One region of the Pseudomonas zhanjiangensis genome, then DNA from elsewhere that is predicted to be linked to it. Evidence: predicted binding sites of a transcription regulator. Region 1 holds the regulator's gene; the other holds the start of a gene.
What was found. Region 1 encodes LexA, which represses DNA repair genes until DNA is damaged. Its sites were predicted from a motif close to CTGTNTNNNNANACAG; they were not measured.

Region 1 (3,397 bases):
TCTGGCGGAGAGTCGGGTGCCACGGGTCGAGCAAATACTGACGCCTGCGGTGCTGCAGTCGGCGCCGAGTGCCGAGTTGGCCGAGTTGGTGGAGCTGGCGCAACAGCCGGAAACCTGGCTTGCACAGTTGTTGGCGGCCTACGCCGGGTTGTTCCAGCCGCCCCAAGTGCCGCAGAAGGCCAAGGTGGACCCTGCGACTCCCTTGATTCAGGCGGTCAGCCTGGAGCAGGAGGAGGCACCGCTGGGTCTCGAAACCCTGGTGGCCTGGCGTCAGGAGTTGACCAGCTTGACTCGTCGCTTTCGCGAAACCCTGAGCGAGTGGTGATCTGAGTTTAGATAGGCGGGCTAGGGCGTACCCTGGTCGGCTGATACAATGCCGGCCTTTAGTGGAGAGCCTACCTATGTCTACATCCTATCTTGAGATCGTCGAATTGCCCGATGGGCGTATAGCGCTGCGTCGAGCCGAGGATCAAGAGTCATTGGTGGTTCTGGATTTTTCCGCCGATGCCAAGGAGTTTTTGCAGGGCCAACATGTAGAGGTGGCGAAGGCCATGCTCAATGTGGGCGTGCAGATGGCAGGGCGGCTGGCAGAGGGTGATTTCGAGCAAGATGACGCCCCGCGCGTGTTGCACTGAGCCAATTCTGCAGCTAAGAGCATATCGCCACGCACTGGCCTGCTGCTCAGGCGCTGAGTGTCGCCCTTCCAGTTACTTTCACTGCTTCATCGCAAAGGTCCGTCTGCGGCGTTGTTTGGCCACTGTCTAGCCCAGGCTGATATTCAGACTCTGCGCCTTGCCCTGACGTGCGGCCTGTGCCAGTTGCCGTTTTGCCTGCTGTCCGAGTGGTTGCAGCCAGCTGACCACGGTGTGGCTATGCCCTAGCTTTAGCGCTTCGCCTGCCAGTTCCAGTGCACTCTGTCCGCTGCGTGGGTAGAGCAGCAGTATGCGCTCGCGATTCAGGCCGGCCTCACGCAGCCAGCTCTGGGTCAGGCTGGCCGGCGGGGCGATCAGGGTCAGCCAGCGCGAGCTGTCGTTTTGGCTCAGTTCGCGTAGTACGGGGGCGAGCAGGTTGTGGCAGTGCCCGGCGGCGCCCCGTAGCGAAAGCTCGCTGAAGGCTTCCGAGTGCTCCGGCCAGGGATACTGCAGTTCGCTTTCTTCCATTAATGGCGCGGTAGTCGCGGCCAGGAATCCTTCGAACAGTGGGAGTTGTGCGCGGTTCAGCGACTGTGGGAACTGCATGGGTCCTCCTCTAGCGGCGGATGACGCCGACACTCAGGCCTTCGATCACCAGCTCTTGGTCTGCCAGATTCACTTCGATGGGCGCAAACTCGGGATTTTCGGCGATCAGCCAGACCTTGTCGCCCTCACGCTTGAAGCGTTTGACGGTCACCTCATCGTCGAGTCGCGCCACCACCACCTGGCCATTGCGAGCTTCGCGGGTGGTGTGCACGGCAAGCAGGTCGCCGTCGAAAATACCGATGTCCTTCATGCTCATGCCGCGCACGCGCAGCAGGTAGTCGGCCCTGGGGTGGAAGAAGTCGGGGTTGATCCGGCAGGATTCCTCAATATGTTGCTGAGCCAGGATGGGTGCGCCGGCGGCAACGCGGCCGATGACCGGCAGGCCGTCTTCTTCGCTATTCGGTTCAAAGCCGGGAATGCGGATACCGCGTGAGGCCCCCGGGGTCATCTCGATTGCGCCTTTGCGAGCCAGGGCCTTGAGGTGTTCCTCGGCGGCATTGGGTGACTTGAAGCCAAGCGCTTGGGCGATCTCTGCGCGGGTCGGTGGGTAGCCGTTGTCCTCGAGGCAGTGTTTGATGAAGGTGAGGATCTCGGCTTGGCGCGGCGTCAGTTTCAGCATGGGAGGCTCTGTCTTTTTATACAGTTGCTGGGATTATATACAGTGATGGCGACGATGCAATTGTCCTTTTGCCGCTTCTGGTAGCATTGTCTGCCTGAGGCTTGTCCGGATCCGGGCACAACAAGCTCCACAGCGCGTGCAATCCGCCGCTGATTGCGCGGCGGCGTGACTGCTCAGCCGAAATGCGGCTCGCGCGACTTGACAAGTCTGCAGGCTGAAACGTATGTTTCAAACAAGTGTTTGTCAGGTGAAGAGTCATGGCCCAGTCGGAAACCGTAGAGCGCATTCTCGATGCGGCAGAGCAACTGTTCGCGGAGAAGGGGTTCGCGGAAACCTCATTGCGATTGATCACCAGCAAGGCTGGGGTCAACCTGGCGGCGGTGAACTATCATTTCGGTTCCAAGAAGGCGCTGATCCAGGCGGTCTTTTCCCGTTTTCTCGGGCCATTCTGCAGCAGCCTCGAGCGCGAGCTCGACAAGCGTCAGGCCAAGCCGGAGGCAAATCCCAGTCTCGAGGAGTTGCTCGAGCTGCTGGTCGAGCAGGCGCTGGCGGTGAAGCCGCGCAGTGGTAACGACCTGTCGATTTTCATGCGTCTGCTGGGGCTGGCGTTCAGTCAGAGCCAGGGGCACCTGCGCAAGTACCTGGATGAGGTCTATGGCAAGGTGTTCCGCCGCTACATGATCCTGGTGCATGAGGCGGCGCCGCGGATTCCGCCGCTGGAGCTGTTCTGGCGGGTGCACTTCATGCTGGGGGCGGCAGCATTCAGCATGTCCGGGATCAAGGCCCTGCGGGCGATGGCCGAGAACGATTTCGGGGTGAATACCTCGATCGAACAGGTCATGCGTTTGATGGTGCCGTTCCTGGCGGCTGGCATGCGTTCGGAAAGTGGCCTGGCTGACCAGGCGCTTGCCTCCGCTCAACTGATTCCACGCGCCAAGAGCACAGCGGCCCCCGCCAAGGTGTGATGCCGTTCGGCGACTGCCGCCCGGTTGCTGGGCTTGGCGGAGTCGATCCGCTAAGCTAGCCGCTTATGCGCGCCCTTGACCTGTTGTACATATCCCTTGCCGATCAGCGCCTGTACGGTTTTGCCGACGGGCAGCTGTTGCTGCGCCTGGCCGTCTCCACCGCAGCGAACGGGCCGGGCGAGCTGAATGGTTCGGGCTGCACGCCCAGGGGGCTGCATCAGGTACGCGCGAAAATCGGTGCGGACCTGCCCTCGGGGGCTGTGCTGCGGGGGCGGCGCTGGACCGGCGAGGTCTGGTCGCCTGCCTTGGCGGCGCAGTTTCCCGACCGCGACTGGATTCTGACCCGCATCCTCTGGCTCAGCGGCCGTGAGCCCGGGCGTAATCGTTTGGGTTGCGTCGACACCTTTCGCCGTTATATCTACCTGCATGGCACGCCCGACAGCGAACCTATGGGGGTGCCCGGCTCTCACGGCTGTGTGCGCCTGCGCAATAATGATCTGCTGGAACTGTTCCCGCGGGTGCCCGTCCACTGTCCCGTAAGGATCGAAGAGGCGCCGTGCCCGCGATGGGCCGAA
Region 2 (3,397 bases), on a different contig from region 1:
TCGGCATGCTCCAGGTGCAGGCAGAAGCGCTGCACGCCGCAGTCACGCCCGGCGAGGAAGGCCGCCAGGTCGGCGGTCAGCCGGCGCAGCGGAAACAGCAGCGGCGGATGCGACTCCACCTCGTAGTTCAGCTCGATGCGTTGCTCGAAGCGCTCCGGCGGTGCATAGAAGTCCAGCGCCAGGGCGCGGCGGCCGAGCAGGCCATCCAGGTGCCCCAGCACTTCGGCCGGAAAACGCCGCGCCAGGCTGTCACGCGGCAGCGCCAGGACCTGGCCCAGTCGGCGCAGGCCCATGCGCGCCAGGGCGCTGGCCTGCTCGCGGGGCAGGCCGGCGCGCTCGACCGGCAGGCGGCCGAGGGCCTCCTCCAGCTCAGGCTGGGTCGCCAGCGCCAGGCCGTCGTGGGCATTGGCCAGCATCCGCGCCGCCAGCGGGTTGGGCGCGGCGACGATGCGGTGGCGAAACCCCAGGGCGCCCAGTTCCTCGCGCAGGCGCGCCTCGAAGCGGGGCCAGGGACCGAACAGGCCGAGGCTGGACTCGACCTCCAGCAGCAGCGTGCGCGGGTAGTGCAGGCTGACCTGGGCGCTGAAACGATAGGCCCAGGCGGCGAGGAAGCGCTGGCAGCGCTCGATCTGCGCCGGCTCGTACTCGACCATGGCGAAGTCGCGGCTCAGGGCCTGGGCCGCGCTCAGCGACTGGCCAGGGCGCAGTCCGAGGGCGCGGGCGGCGCCGTTGACCGCGCGCAGCACCCGGCGCTGTGGGCTGCCATCGACCAGCACCAGTGGCGCGTCGGGGTCGGCGCGACCGCGCAGCACCGCATCCAGCGCCAGCTGCGGCAGCAGTACGCAGGCCCAGCGCATCGTCTTCAGCCCAATGCGGCCAGCGGCAGCGGCGCCGCCGGCGCCAGGCCGCCGCGGCACTTGAGCACGCGCAGCTGCGCCGGGCGGGCCTCGACGGCCAGGCGCAGCGCCGCCGGCGACGGATTCAACGCGGCCGCCAGCGGCCGGTAGGCGAAGGCCAGGGTCTGACCGGTTTCGGCGGCGACCTGCAGGCGGCGCAGGGCGCGGTCGTCGGCCTGGGGCAGCCAGCACAGCACCGCGCCGCAGCTGCCCGAGCGCAGGCACTGCTCGGCGGCCCACAGCGCCTCGCGGCCGCTCGCCTGGATCAGCGCCAGGGCGCGCAGGTCGACCCCGGCCGCCTGCCAGGCCGGCGCATAGGGCACATGGGGCGGCGCCACCAGGACGATGCGCTCGCCGCTGGCGCTCAGGCGGGCCAGGGTCGGCCAGAGCAGGCGCAACTCGCCGCAGCCCTCGGCGGCACAGAGGATCTCGCTGAGCGCCGACTCCGGCCAGCCGCCGGTCGGCAGCAGCGCGTCCAGCGCGGCATGGCCGGTCGGCTGGACACTCGCCGGCACTGCGGCCTGGCGGCCCTTCCAGACGCGCCGCTGGTCCAGCAGCGCCTCCAGGGCGATCACCGCACCCATCGACCGAGGCCCCGTGCGCAGGCTGGAAAAACATGACGGCCCATGGCGGCCACCCCTCAATTAAACTGTATACATATACAGTAAATCAGGACGGCTTTTCCGACAATGGCGAGGGCGGGAGGTCGGACCGGCGGAGTACCTCAGGCGCCTTCCGGATGCCGCGCGAAGACCAGCGCCTTGAGGCCGCTGTCCGGGTCGATGTCGGGGAACTCCGGCGGGTTATCCAGGCGCTCGACGAACTGCAGCGCCGGCGCCTCGCGGGCCATGCCCTCGATCAGGAAGTCCGGGCCGATCGCCGGGTCGTTGACGCAGGCCAGCACCGTGCCCTGCTCGCTCAGCAGGTCCGGCAGGCGGCGGAGGATCTTCTGGTAGTCCTTGGTCAGGGCGAAGCTGCCCTTCTGGAACGACGGCGGGTCGATGATGATCAGGTCATAGGGCGCGCCACGGTTCACCGCGCCCCAGGACTTGAACAGGTCGTGGCCGAGGAAGCTGACCCGGCTCAGGTCATGGCCGTTGAGCCGGTGGTTGTCGCGGCCGCGATTGAGCGCCGCCTTGGCCATGTCCAGGTTGACCACCTGCTCGGCGCCGCCGGCGATGGCCGCCACGGAAAACCCGCAGGTATAGGCGAACAGGTTGAGCACCCGTTTGCCTCGCGCGTGTTCCTGCACCCAGCGGCGGCCATGGCGCATGTCGAGGAACAGGCCGGTGTTCTGCTTGCGTCCCAGGTCGAGCTTGAAGCGCAGACCGTTTTCCGTCACCAGGCACTCCTCCAGCGGCTCGCCGAGCAGGAATTCGCTGGCGCTGTCCAACCGGTAGCGGTGCTGCAACAGCAGGTGCTGCGCCCCGCTCTGCCGCCAGGCCGGCGACTCGGCCAGCGCCAGCAGCATCCGCTTGAGGGCGGCCAGTTCTGCGGCGTCCGGCTCGCGGAACAGCGCGACCAGGACCACGCCCTGCAGCCAGTCGACGGTGATCTGCTCGAGCCCCGGCCAGCAGCGGCCGCGACCGTGGAACAGGCGGCGGACTTCATCGGGAGCGCCGCTCAGGGCGGTGGTCAGCTGGTGTTGCAGGGTGGCGATGGCGTCTGGGTGCATGGCTCGGTTTCGGCAAGGCGTTGCCGCGCATTTTAACCGCAGAGGCAGACTCCCATCCCGCCCCTGCCGCGCACTGACATAAAAAGGCAACGAAGCCGCCCTAGAGTGCCCACTCGAATTCGACAGGAGTGCTCAGATGAGCCGGGCCACAAGGACTATCTGCAAGACCCTGGACCAGGTGGCGGCCAACAACGAGGCCGCGGCGGTGGCAGTGATGCGCGCCGCCGAGCGCATCGGCGACGAGTTGCTCAGGCAGCAGCTGTTCAATGTGATCCAGCGCATGAACCAGGATGCCGTGCAATTGCGCGGCGCCCGCGAGGAGATCGCCGAGCAGGGCTTGCGCCGCGCCTGAGTGATGCCGGGCAATCGCCCCCAAGCAGACGATTGCCCAGTAGAATCCCCCCTCAATCAGGTTCTCGAGGTGGGGCAGTGGATCTACAGCAGGGCTTTGTCCTGAGCCGGCATTGGCGCGACACGCCGGCCGGCACCCAGGTCGAATTCTGGCTGGCGACCGACCGGGGCCCGCGCCGGGTGCGCCTGCCGCCACAGCCGTCGGTGGCCTTCATCCCCGCCGAGCAGCGCTCCCGGGCCGAACCCCTGCTGCGTGGCCAGGCCGACGTCGAGCTGCGCCCGCTGGAGCTGCGCGACTTCCGCCAGCGCCCGGTGCTGGGCCTGTACTGCCAGCAGCACCGCCACCTGATCGAGCTGGACAAGCGCCTGCGCCAGGCCGGCGTGGATGTCTACGAGGCCGATATCCGCCCGCCGGAGCGCTACCTGATGGAGCGCTTTATCACCGCCCCCGTGGTTTTCCAGGGCACGCCGGACG

Region 2: the regulator LexA is predicted to act here: its motif matches at 1,546-1,561, upstream of imuA (translesion DNA synthesis-associated protein ImuA).

The regions. Positions count from the first base shown of each region.
Region 1 is NZ_JBFTEG010000007.1:7,604-11,000, reverse strand. It holds gene AB5S05_RS10405 (DUF6586 family protein) at 1-325, shown strand, start outside; gene AB5S05_RS10400 (hypothetical protein) at 402-635, shown strand; gene sulA (SOS-induced cell division inhibitor SulA) at 762-1,238, opposite strand; gene lexA (transcriptional repressor LexA) at 1,249-1,857, opposite strand; gene AB5S05_RS10385 (TetR/AcrR family transcriptional regulator) at 2,115-2,822, shown strand; gene AB5S05_RS10380 (L,D-transpeptidase family protein) at 2,888-3,397, shown strand, end outside.
Region 2 is NZ_JBFTEG010000002.1:446,600-449,996, forward strand. It holds gene AB5S05_RS04610 (Y-family DNA polymerase) at 1-857, opposite strand, end outside; gene imuA (translesion DNA synthesis-associated protein ImuA) at 863-1,480, opposite strand; gene AB5S05_RS04620 (class I SAM-dependent methyltransferase) at 1,621-2,571, opposite strand; gene AB5S05_RS04625 (hypothetical protein) at 2,708-2,923, shown strand; gene AB5S05_RS04630 (DNA polymerase II) at 3,001-3,397, shown strand, end outside.